Regions from separate parts of the Brevibacterium sp. UBA7493 genome, predicted to be linked through region 2. Evidence: riboswitches for the same ligand, from Rfam matches in the RefSeq annotation. Region 2 holds a riboswitch; the other holds the start of a gene.
The links. Region 2 has a riboswitch for FMN ahead of ribD (bifunctional diaminohydroxyphosphoribosylaminopyrimidine deaminase/5-amino-6-(5-phosphoribosylamino)uracil reductase RibD). Riboswitches for the same ligand answer to the same signal wherever they lie in the genome.
Positions count from the first base shown of each region.

Region 1: another riboswitch for FMN. It lies ahead of B4E96_RS02605 (nicotinamide mononucleotide transporter family protein); the one in region 2 lies ahead of ribD (bifunctional diaminohydroxyphosphoribosylaminopyrimidine deaminase/5-amino-6-(5-phosphoribosylamino)uracil reductase RibD).

Region 1 covers NZ_DLOD01000003.1:274,085-279,823, forward strand. The annotation lists gene hisG (ATP phosphoribosyltransferase) at 1-385, opposite strand, end outside; gene B4E96_RS02600 (phosphoribosyl-ATP diphosphatase) at 454-717, opposite strand; gene B4E96_RS02605 (nicotinamide mononucleotide transporter family protein) at 1,045-1,713, opposite strand; FMN riboswitch at 1,816-1,941, opposite strand; gene rpe (ribulose-phosphate 3-epimerase) at 2,007-2,669, opposite strand; gene B4E96_RS02615 (RsmB/NOP family class I SAM-dependent RNA methyltransferase) at 2,695-4,161, opposite strand; gene fmt (methionyl-tRNA formyltransferase) at 4,154-5,098, opposite strand; gene B4E96_RS02625 (primosomal protein N') at 5,129-5,739, opposite strand, start outside.
Region 2 covers NZ_DLOD01000004.1:43,870-49,608, forward strand. The annotation lists gene B4E96_RS04050 (hypothetical protein) at 1-685, shown strand, start outside; gene ribH (6,7-dimethyl-8-ribityllumazine synthase) at 697-1,185, opposite strand; gene ribD (bifunctional diaminohydroxyphosphoribosylaminopyrimidine deaminase/5-amino-6-(5-phosphoribosylamino)uracil reductase RibD) at 1,261-3,747, opposite strand; FMN riboswitch at 3,849-3,991, opposite strand; gene B4E96_RS04065 (PQQ-binding-like beta-propeller repeat protein) at 4,154-5,680, shown strand; gene pdxS (pyridoxal 5'-phosphate synthase lyase subunit PdxS) at 5,721-5,739, opposite strand, start outside.

The sequences.
Region 1 (5,739 bases), on a different contig from region 2:
GTCCGCGCTGTGCAAGGTCGCGTTCGACCAGCATCGGATAGCTGGTGGCGATGGTGAGGCCCTCGAGTTCGTCGATCTCGTGGAAAGCGCCTTCGGCTCCGGCGTAGTGGAAGCGAGAGCGGGCGAAGCCCAGCGGCAGCAGCTCCTCGGCTTCGGCACCGGATTCCAGCAGCAGATCGCGGCCGGTGATGCCGAGGTCGATGAGCCCGCGGCCGACATAGACGGCGATATCGCGCGGGCGCAGGTAGAAGAACTCGATGCCGGCGTCGACGTCGCGGTGGACGAGTCGCTTGGAGGTCGTGCGCACCTGGTAGCCGGCTTCGCGCAGCATCGTCGTCGCTGATTCGGACAGCGAGCCCTTGTTAGGCACAGCCACGCGCAGCATGCCGTCGGCCCGGACCGCCGGGATGCGGCCGGTATCGGTGATTTCTCGGCTCACAGCTTCCTTTCGGCTCACAGTTCGCGATAGACGTCGTCGAGGCTGATCCCGCGGGCGATCATCATCACCTGCAGGTGGTAGATCGCCTGAGCGATCTCACCTGCGAGTTCGACATCGGATTCGTACTCGGCGGCCATCCACACCTCGGCGGCCTCTTCGACGACCTTCTTGCCGATCGCATGGACTCCGGCGTCCAGCTCGGCCACGGTGGACGAGCCAGCGGGACGGGTGGCTGCTTTTTCGGTCAGTTCTGCGAACAGTTCTTCGAAGGTCTTCACACGGCCAGGGTAATACACCACCGGCACCAGTCTGCAGAGAGTCTCAGGCGCCGCCCTACAGAGCAGAGAGGCGAAGTCCCAGCGCAGGAGCTGGAAGCAGCGGCCCCAGAGGCTGCGGCCGGCGCCCGGCGCATCCAGACGATGACGTATGAAACTGCGATCAGGAGGAAGTGAGGGGAGGATCACAGCTCCAGGCCACCGAAACCTCCTGCCGTGAGCTCGGGAGCCTGCCCCGTGCGGGATGGCGCACAGACCGGATGGTTGAGGGCAATGCCGAGGGCGGACGTACATGATCGGGGTCGACGTCAGCACGACGTTCGAAGACCCTCAGCCGTCGGCGCAGTGCCCGGCGATCGTCTGTGCGGGTTCGCTCGGTGATGCGATCGTCTGCTTGGACTTCCTCGCCCAGTCGACGATGCCGACGATGACCATGATGAGGAAGACGAAGTACACGATGCCGGAGAACAGCAGGCCGCCCATGATGGCCAGTGGAATCCCGACGAGGTCGACGGCCAGCCACACGAACCAGAACTCGACGATCGCCCGGCCTTGGGCGTACATCGCCACGAGTGAGCCGATGAAGATGTAGGCGTCCGGGTATGGGTTCCACGACCAGTCGCCCCACGCCAGGATCCAGCCGAAACCGGCAGTGCCTGCGGCCAGGGCGGCGATGAGCAGTAGTCGTTCGGGCCAGGTCGCCCAGCGCACGCGGATCTCACCGGTCTCCTCCTGGGAGCGCTTCCACTGGCTCCATCCCCAGATCGCAGCGGCGATGATGACGACCTGACGCGCGGCGTTGCCGCCGAGGCCCGCCGAAATGCTGGCCGAGAACAGGAAGATCGAGCCGGTGATCTGCACAGGCCAGGAGAAGATGTTGCGCCGCAGTGCCAGGAACACCGTTGCCAGTGCGCAGATGTTGCCGATGACATCGGACCAGGGAACGGGCTTGCCCATGAGTTCGAAGACCGGGGCGTTGAGCCACGAGATGATATCCACTTTCCGAAACCTTTCGCTCAAGGCTCCGGGGGTTGCGACGCGTGAATAGCGCGGTGGCGCCGCGTAGGCTCAGGCACATATCGCCATCAGCTGCGCGGACGCAGACGTGCTTCCTCCCATCCGGACTTTCACCGTCGGTACTGGAATCCCACCAGTTCAGCCCCGTCGGAACGGGGGTCGCGGACTGTCACCGCCGGCTCGGACTTTCACCGACCCCGGAGCACGTACTCCTGGTGGCACTATAGGCTCTGGCTCACATGCGCGGCAACTTCTGTCTTGCCGCGCATGCCTGTTCAGCGCAGGGCGTCGAGGGCGAGTTCGCGCAGCTCTTCGATCGCTGCGCTGCGGTTTTCAGCGCTGTATACGGCGGAGCCTGCCACGAGCACATTCGCTCCGGCGGCCACAGCGCGGGCCACAGTCGTGGCTGAGACTCCCCCGTCGACCTGCAGCTGTACTTCGAGACCGGCGTCTTCGATCGCCTGGCGGGTGCGGGCCACCTTCGGCAGGCACACGTCGAGGAATGACTGGCCGCCGAATCCGGGTTCGACGGTCATGATGAGGATCTGGTCGAACTCGGCCAGCAGGTCGATGTAGGGCTCGATCGGAGTGGCCGGGCGGATCGCCAGCGAGGCCTTCGCCCCGAGTGCGCGGATCTCGCGGGCCAGCCGGACAGGGGCCGCGGAGGCTTCGGCGTGGAAGCTGACCGATGCGCAGCCCATCTCCGCGTAGACCTGGGCGTGCCGGTCGGCCTGCTCGATCATGAGATGTGCGTCGATGGGGATCGGCGAGACCTCACGGATCCGCTCGACGACCGGCGGGCCGAAGGTGAGGTTGGGAACGAAGTGGTTGTCCATGACGTCGACGTGGGCCATATCGGCTGCCGAGATCGCGTCGAGTTCCTCGGACAGGCGGGAGAAGTCACAGGACAGGATGCTGGGATGAATGCGAATGCTCACCCTCCCAGCATAGAGCCTCAGCGCTTCAGCCGGTGCGGCGCAGCAGTGCCAGGAACATCCCGTCAGTGCCGTGCACGTGCGGCCACAGCTGCACGGCCTGCCCGGTGCCGATCGGCGCCGAGGCGAACTGGGCGGCCTCCTGGCCGGTGACGTCTGCGAGGATCGCCGGCGCGTCAAGCACCTCGACGTCCGTGCCCGAGGCGGTGAGCACCTCGGTGACGATGTCGATCGTCTCCCCGTGGTGGGGCGAGCAGGTGGTGTAAGCCACGACTCCCCCGGGTGCGGTGAGCTCGATCGCCCGGGTCAGCAGTTCGCGCTGGATGGGCTGCAGTGCCTCGACGTCCTCAGGTTTGCGCCGCCAGCGGGCTTCGGGTCGGCGGCGCAGCGCGCCGAGGCCGGTGCAGGGAACGTCGGCGAGCACGCGGGTGTAGCGGCCGAGGTGCTCGTCTGCCAGGCTGCGGCCGTCGGTGTTGAGGACGGTGACGTCTGCGTCGATGGCGCGTACGGAGTCGCGGACGAGTTCGGCGCGGTGTGCGGAGACGTCGCAGGCGACGACTGGTGTTCCGGTGGCAGCGGCGTCTGCTGCCAGGATGGCAGTCTTGCCGCCGGGCCCGGCGCACAGGTCGAGGACCGGGCCGTCAGGTGCGCAGGCTGCGGTCAGGCCGAGGACTACGAGCTGGGAGCCTTCGTCCTGGACGCGGGCCTGTCCTGCCTGCACCTCAGGAAGTGTGTAGGGGTCTCCGGAGGACAGTTCGACGCCGAGCGGGGACAGCGCGGTGGGCTTTCCGCAGTCGGCGGCGATCGCCTCCCGGTCGGCCAGGCCGGGCAGGGCTGTCAGGCACACGCGGGCGGGCACATTGTCGGCTGCGAGCAGTGCGGTGAGTTCGCCGGCATCGCGCCCGTGGGCGGTGAGCGATCGGCGCAGTGCAGTGACGATCCAGGCCGGGTGCGCGTAGGTCAGCCCGATCTGCTCGTCGTCGCTGGCGCCTCTGGTGACGAGGTCGAGCCACTCGATGCGGGTGCGTTCGCTGATGCGGCGCATGACGGCGTTGACGAAGCCTGCGGCCTTCATGTGCTTGGTCGCCCGCATGAGACCGACGGCTTCGTTGACGGCGGCGTGGGCGGCGGTGTTCATGTCGAGCAGCTGGTGGGCACCCAGCCGCAGGGCATTGCGGGCGGGCGTGTCGAGCTTGCTGACCGGCCGGCCGGCGGCGTGGGCGATGATCGCATCGTAAAGACCGCGGCCGCGCAGGGTGCCGTAGGTCAGTTCGGTTGCCAGCCCGGCGTCGGCGGTGCTCAGCCCGGCACGGCTGAGCCGTGGGGGCAGCAGCAGGTTGGCGTAGGCGTCGTCATCGTCGACGGCGATGAGAACGTCGAAGGCGATGCGCCTACCGGGGTTGACGCGGGTGCGGCCATGGCTGACACGGCGGCGTTTGACGCCGGGGCCGGGTTTGCCGGGGGCGGGTTTGCGGTCTCCGCTGGGCTCACGCATCGCCGGGCTCCTCGCTGATGTCGAAGGCGGCCTGACCGCGGCCGCGCAGGAAGTCGGCGGCGTCCATCATCGCCTTGCCGAAGGGCTGGATGCGTTCGACAGCGACGGCGCCGTCGCTGGTGCCGATGAGCACAGTGCCGTCAGCGGCGGCTGCGAGCCGGCCGGGCTGCTGCCAGGCGGCGCTGCTGAGGTCATCGGCGGCGGTGATGCCGGAGAGCTTGGTGCGCTTGCCGTCCATGAGCGCCCATGGGCCCGGTGCTGGGGTGACGCCGTTGGCGCGGGCGACGAGTTCGGCGGTGGTGGCGGTGAAGGGCAGTTCGGCTTCGTCTGGGGTGATCTTCTCAGCGTGGCTGGTCTCACCGTGCTGTGGGGTGAGTTCGGCGCTGCCGTCTGCGAGCTGATCGAAGGCGGTGACGAGCAGCTCCGCCCCGGTGCGGGCGTAGGAGTCGAGGACCTCTCCGGCCGGTGCCGAGGGCAGGTCGAGTTCCTGCTGGGTGAGGACCGGTCCGGTGTCCATGCCGGTGTCGATGCGGAAGACAGTGACTCCTGAGGTCGTCTGTCCGGCCATGAGCGCCCGCTGGACCGGTGCTGCCCCGCGCCACTGGGGCAGCAGGGAGAAGTGCAGGTTGTACCAGCCGTGCTCACTGATCGACAGGGCACGAGGTCCGGCGATCGCACCGAAGGCGACGACGGCGACGGCATCGGGGCCGAGGGCTTCGAGTTCGTCGAGGATCTCCCCGCGCAGCCGGGCGGCCTCGAGCACCGGGATGCCGGCGGCAAGGGCGCGCTCCTTCACCGGGCTCGGGGTCAGCACGCGCTTGCGGCCGACCGGGGCATCGGGGCGGGTGAGCACGGCGATGACCTCATGGTCGGATTCAAGCAGCGCCTCGAGAGCGGGCACGGCGACGGCGGGGGTTCCTGCGAAGACGATTCTCACCCCGCCAGTCTAACGACCGGGCCGGCCGGTTCAGAGCACGTCGGGATCGTCGACCCGGGCGAAGACGGACTCCTCATGCCGCATCGACCGGGCGGCGACCTCGGCGGCGATGCGCCGGGTGACAGCAGGACCGGAGGCGATCGTCGTGCCGATGATGCGCTCATACGGCTCGTCGTGGGCATAGATGTCCCACACCTCCCCTACCTCGGAGGCCGCAGCGACCACCTCGGCGACGGCGGACCGGTCGCCGCGCAGGCCGATGGTGCGCACGGCCGGCGGGAAGCGCAACTCGCTGCGCGCCTGGTACTGCTCATCGGCCCAGGCGACGGGTGCGAAGTCGGAGATGACCTGCCGAATCGAGGGGTCGTCGTCCATGAGCAGGATGCGCCCGCCGTGCTGCCAGCCGCGCACCAGACAGGCGGCCCGCATGCGGCGAGCAATGGCGCGGTCGGTGGCCTGCAGACCGGGGCCTGGCCACAGCGAGTCGAGCAGCAGGGCCAGGGCGTAGCCGTTGTCTGCATACGGTTCGGCGCCTGTGGTGGCGACGATGATGCTCGGTTCGTCTGGGACCCGGTCGATGATGTGGCTGCCGCCCGAGCGGATGACCTTGGTGCCGGGGAAGGCGCGGCCGAGTTCTTCAA
Region 2 (5,739 bases):
GGCTCTGTCACGGAACAAGGTGCGCCTGTTCGACGCGACGAAGGACTCGATCGTCGAACTCGACCTCGGTGAGACCGTGCCGCAAAGCATGGACGACGTCGTCGACCCCGATGAACGCCAGCGGCAGCTGCAGAGCCGGTCGATCGGCGGCGACCGCGCCATGTTCCACGGCCACGGCGCCGGCGGTGAGGTCGACAGGATCTTCGTCGAGAAGTTCGTCAAGGCTGTCGGCGAAGGAGTCGGAACGCTGCTCGGCAAAGCCCGCAGCCAGCCGCTGATCCTCGCAGCTGTCGCTGAGGCGATGCCGCTGTTCAAACCCGTGTGCACCTACCCGGCGCTGCTCGACGAGATGGTCACCGGCAACCCCGACGACCGTACGCCCGGTCAGCTGCACGCCGATGCGTGGGAGGTCGTCATGCCGGCCTTCGCTGAACGCGACGACGCAGCCTACGCCCGCTTCGCTGATGCGCAGGGCACCGGCCGCGGCGTCACCCAGACCGATGTCATCCGCGAAGCAGCTGCCGAGGGGCGGGTCGACACGCTGTTCATCAACCCGTCGCTCTCTGCCTCAGAAGGCAGCGGGGATGTCGATTCCGCGATCCTGTCGACGCTGCAGAACTCCGGCACGATCGTCATCATCTCCGACGGCCGGGTCGAGAACGTCGCAGCACTGATGCGGTACTGACCCCCGGCCGCTCAGGCGGTCCTGATCTCTGTCAGAGCGGCGAGTGCGGCAAGGGCTGCGCTCGCCGCTTCGTGTCCCTTGTCCTCCCGTGAGCCCGGCAGCCCGGCCCGGTTGCGAGCCTGCTCGTCGTCATCGCAGGTCAGCAGCCCGAACCCGACCGGTGTGCCGGTCTCGGCCGCCACCTTGGCCAGCCCGTCGGTGGCGGCCCGGCAGACGTAGTCGAAGTGCGGGGTGCCGCCGCGGATGACGACGCCGAGTGCGACGACGGCGTCGAAGCGTTCCGCCGCCGCACGGGCCAGCAGCGGCAGCTCGAAGCTGCCCGGCGCCCGGAAGACGCTGACCTCCATCCCAGTCGTCTCAGCTGCGGCCTCGGCGAGGGCGCGCTGGGCGCCGGCGAGGAGCCCGTCCATCACCTCGGTGTGCCAGGAGGAGGCGACGATCGCCACGCGGGTGCCCGGTGCGGCCTGCGGCTTCATCGTCGGTGCTCCGCTCGATGCCATGATGTGATCCCTTCTCTCAGTGTTCGGTGCGGTGTCCGGTGCAGTGCCCGGTTCAGTTCTGGTGCGGTGTCCGGTTCAGTTCTGGTGGGCGGCTGGGGTGTGCGTGTCGAGCCATGTGCGCAGGTCGGCGATCGAGATGACCGGCAGCCCGAACCGGGTCCCGAAGGCCAGCAGAGCGTCGAGGCGCATGACCTCGCCGGTGTCGTCGACGACCTCGGCGATCGCTGCGACCGGCCGGCAGCCGGCCAGCCGGGCGAGTTCGACTCCGGCCTCGGTGTGCCCGGCGCGCTCGCGGACCCCGCCGGCGGCGGCGATGAGCGGGAACACATGCCCCGGCCGGGTTAGCTGCTCCGGGCCCGCCTGCGGGTCGGCCAGCATGCGCAGGGTTGTCGTGCGCTCACCGGCGCTGATGCCGGTGTCCAGGCCGCGGGCATCGCAGCTGACGGTGTAGTTCGTGCCCTTCGGGTCCTCGTTCACCGCGGTCATGGCCGGCAGATCGAGGTGGGCTGCGATCTCAGCGGTCATCGGCGCGCACACCACGCCGGAGGTGTGGCGGACGATGAAGCCCATCCACTCCGGGCTCAGCAGCTCGGCCGGCACGATGAGGTCGCCTTCGTTCTCGCGGTCGGCATCGTCGACGACGATCGTCGGGACACCGCGGCGCAGTCGGCTGATCGCCTCCTCGATCGAGTCGAGCCCGTGTGCCGGGGACGCGTCGGCTGCGGTGGTCTCCCACGGCTTGTCCTGCCACGGCGACGGCGGCGCCTGCACGGGATCGGCACGTCGCACGTGGCGTCCGGCGAGGCTCTGGGCGTACTTGGCCAGCACATCGGTTTCGATGTTGACGAGGTCCCCGACGCTCGCCTGCCTGAACGTCGTCGCGGCCAGGGTCGCCGGGATGAGCCCGACTTCGCACCACGGCTGCCCGGCACCTGCCGAGGAGACGGCGGTGATCGTCAGCGAGGTCCCGTCGAGTGCGATCGAACCCTTCTCCACGCACAGCGGGGCGAGCGCGGCTGGCAGCTCGATGCGCATCCGCGTCCACGCCCCGCAGTCCTCGAAGACGCTGATCCGCCCGACCCCGTCGACGTGACCTTGGACGATGTGCCCGTCGAAGCGCCCGCTGGCCGGCATGCAGCGTTCGAGGTTCACCTGCGCGCCCGCCCTCAGCGCACCCAGGCTCGTGCGCGCCAGCGTCTCGCCCATGATGTCGGCGGTGAAGATCCCCGGGCCCGAGGTGCTGGCCGGGTTCTCATGTGCCGGCGCGGCTTCGGCGGAGGTGCGGGTGGCGGTGAGGCAGACGCCGTTGACGGCCAGGGACCCGCCGGCTGGCAGGTCGTCGATGAGGCTGCCGGCCCTGATGCTGATGCGGGCGGTGTCGGTGCCGGGAACGGAGGTGACGGACAGGACGGTGCCGGTGGCTTCGATGATGCCGGTGAACATGTGGTGACTCCTGTGGTCGGTGGTGGATGGGGCTGGCGGTGCCGGGGCCGGGGCGGCGGGTGCCGGTCTCAGGTGCAGGATGGTGTCGGTCCCGCTCGCGGCAGCGGCAGGGGCGGCAAGGTCGTCGGGGATGAAGCGCGGGGCGGCTGCGAGTGTCGGCACCTCAAGGCCGGCGGTGGCGGCGAGCCCGCCGGTGCCGAGCAGCTGCGGGCCGAGGTGGAGGAACAGCTCGTCGACGAGCCCGGCGGTCAGGAAGCCGCTGAGCAGGTGCGCCCCGCCCTCAACGAGCACGTGCTCGATCCCGCGCGCCCGCAGCTGCCGCAGCGCGTGCAGCAGGTCGTGGGTGCGCAGGTGGATGGTGCGCGGGTCGGCGGCGAGGTGGCTGGAGGCGTCGAGATCGCGGGTGCCGATGACGACCGGCACCGGCTGCCGGGCCGCAGCGCGGCCGTCGATGCGGGCGGTGAGCCGCGGATTGTCGGCCCGGGCGGTGCCGGTGCCGACGATGACGGCGTCGACCCGGGCGCGCAGCGCGTGCACGCGGGACCGGGTCTCATCGGAGGTGATCCACTGGCTGGTGCCGTCGGCAGCGGCGATCCGCCCGTCGAGGCTCTGGGCGAGCTTCGCCGTCACGAATGGCCGGGCCTCACGCTGCGCGGCCACCCACCGGTGATTGAGCACCGCCGCCTCATCGGCTGCCAGCCCGGCGACCACCTCGCGTCCGGCCGCCCGCAGCACCTCGGCGCCACCGGTGGCGACCGGATTCGGGTCGGCTGCCGCGTAGACGATGCGCGGGATCCCGGCCCTGACGATCGTATGCGCACACGACGGGGTCCGGCCGACATGGGCGCACGGTTCGAGCGTGACGACGAGCGTGGCGGTGCCGAGGTCGATGCCGGCTGCGACGGCGGCTGCCAGGGCTGCCGGTTCGGCGTGCGGGTGCCCAGCACCTGCGTGGTAGCCGGTGACGATCGTCCCGTCGGCGCCGATGACGGCCGCACCGACGAGAGGGGTGGCCCCGCGCTGGCCGCGGCGGGCGGCGGTGAGAGCAGCGGACATGGCCCGGCGTTCACGGGCAGTGATCCCGGCGGCAGGCGCGGCGGGTGCAGATGAGCGGTGCATTTTCCCTCTCCTCCTACCGGGGAGACGGGAGACAGGCGGCAGGCGTCCGCGCAGACACGGGTGCGCCGCTGCCGGTCCAGGCAGACACGGGTGCCCTGGACCGTGTGTTCCTCCCATCCAGACTTTCACTGTCGGTCTCGGAATCGCACCGAGTCAGCCGAACCCCTCCGCCCGTCTGGGCCTCGGCGTTCGGGTCGCGGACTGTCACCGCCGGTACGGAATCTCACCGTCCCCGGAACATCTGCCCACACCGTAGCACGCGTCACAGACACACCGGTCACCGCACCCGAGGCGGTGGGCGCCTCCCGTGCTTTGCCAGCACCGTTGTCCGGCCCGTCTGGCATAGTGAAGACAGGATGCTCACCAGGGAGATCATCACGGTGTCCCTGCTTGCGGAGGAACAGTCATGCACCCGTTCTCCCGCCCCGCGCTCGCCCTCATCGCCGCAGGCGCCGCTCTCACACTGGCCGCCGGATGCACAGCGGCAGATGATGCACCCGGCAGCTCACCTGCGCCCAGCACACCGGAACCGCGGCAGCTGAGCGAGGCGATTACCCTCGACTTCTACGCTAGCCTGCTCGCCGACAACGACACCGACCGGGCGCTGGTCGCCGACGCGATGGGCGGCAGGCTCGTCGCCGTCGGCGCTGATGGCGCTGAACTGTGGAGCCACCAGGCGCAGGTCGATATGGACCGGCCCGACAGCGTGGCCGCCTACTCCCACGGTGAGATCGTCATCGTCGACGACGGGACCGGCCATCTGCGCGCACTCGACTGGGGCGATGGCAGCGAAGCCTGGACCTATACGCCTGCCGATGCCGATCTCGGCTGCACCGAACCGCGTGACTACTACTCGTCCTCCTCCACCGGGACGAGCGCCCTGGGCGAGGATGGGATCATCCTGCTCGAATACGGGATGATCGATGCCGATCGCGGCAGCTGCACCGGTGATGAGCAGAAGGCCATGGTCCTCGGCCTCGATCCTGCCTCCGGCCAGCCTGCCTGGCCGGCCGTGCAGGCGACCGCCGATGCGCAGCCCATGGGCGGGGCGAACCTGCAGATCACCCCGGACCGCACGCGCGCCTACCTACCGTGGCGCGATGGCGACGGCAGCTTCCTCACCCGCCTCGACCTGGCATCGGGTCAGCATGCCACAGTCGATCTCAGTGAGTACGGGGAGCAGGACCTCGGCTTCGGGATCTACCCGCAGAAGGCACCCGGAACGCTTGTCTACGCCTTCGGCACCGCCGATCCTGACGCACCGTACTCCGGGTCCGTCACCCGCACCGCACTGCTGAGGCTGCCGATGGACCTGCCGGAGAGCTCTGGGGTGCTCACCCCGCTCAGCGCTGCCGACGATCCTAGCCTCGCCGCGGGCATCGACTTCAGTGAGGAGCCGGTCGCCTACTGTGCCGCCCGGCCCGTCTCCACCGCCGCAGGCACCTTCGTGTGCGCGAGCACCCAGCTGTTCGCCTCCCGGATCCTGGTGCTCGGCTCACTGCTCGACGGCAAGGCCTGGCACACCGACATCTCCGAGGACGCTTTCGAATTCGGGCTGTTCGACGAGCAGTACGGTCGCCTCCACACACCCGTCGACGGCACCGACGCGCCACTGGTCATCATGCCCGGTCTCGACGCCGGTGTCCGGGCCGTCAGCGCCACTGACGGATCGACGCTCTGGGAGGCAGGCGAAGACCTCGACCCGCTCGATCCGGTCGAGGGCAGCTACGGATTCGGCGGCAACGGCGCATTTCCGCAGCTCGGTCTCATCCCGGTGCTGCTCAACGACGCGGTGCATTTCTTCACCCCTGACGGCAAGGAGCACCCCGAGGCCCACGCCGTCGGCCAGTATGCCGAGCCGAGCGCCACCGGCCGCTGGTTCGCAGCAGCCGCCGGTGAGTCCACCACGCTGTGGACCGTCACCGGCGGCTGAACGACGCCGCTGTGCGGCGCCGGTAAAGCTGCGCTGCGTCTTACCAGCCGCGTTCGGCC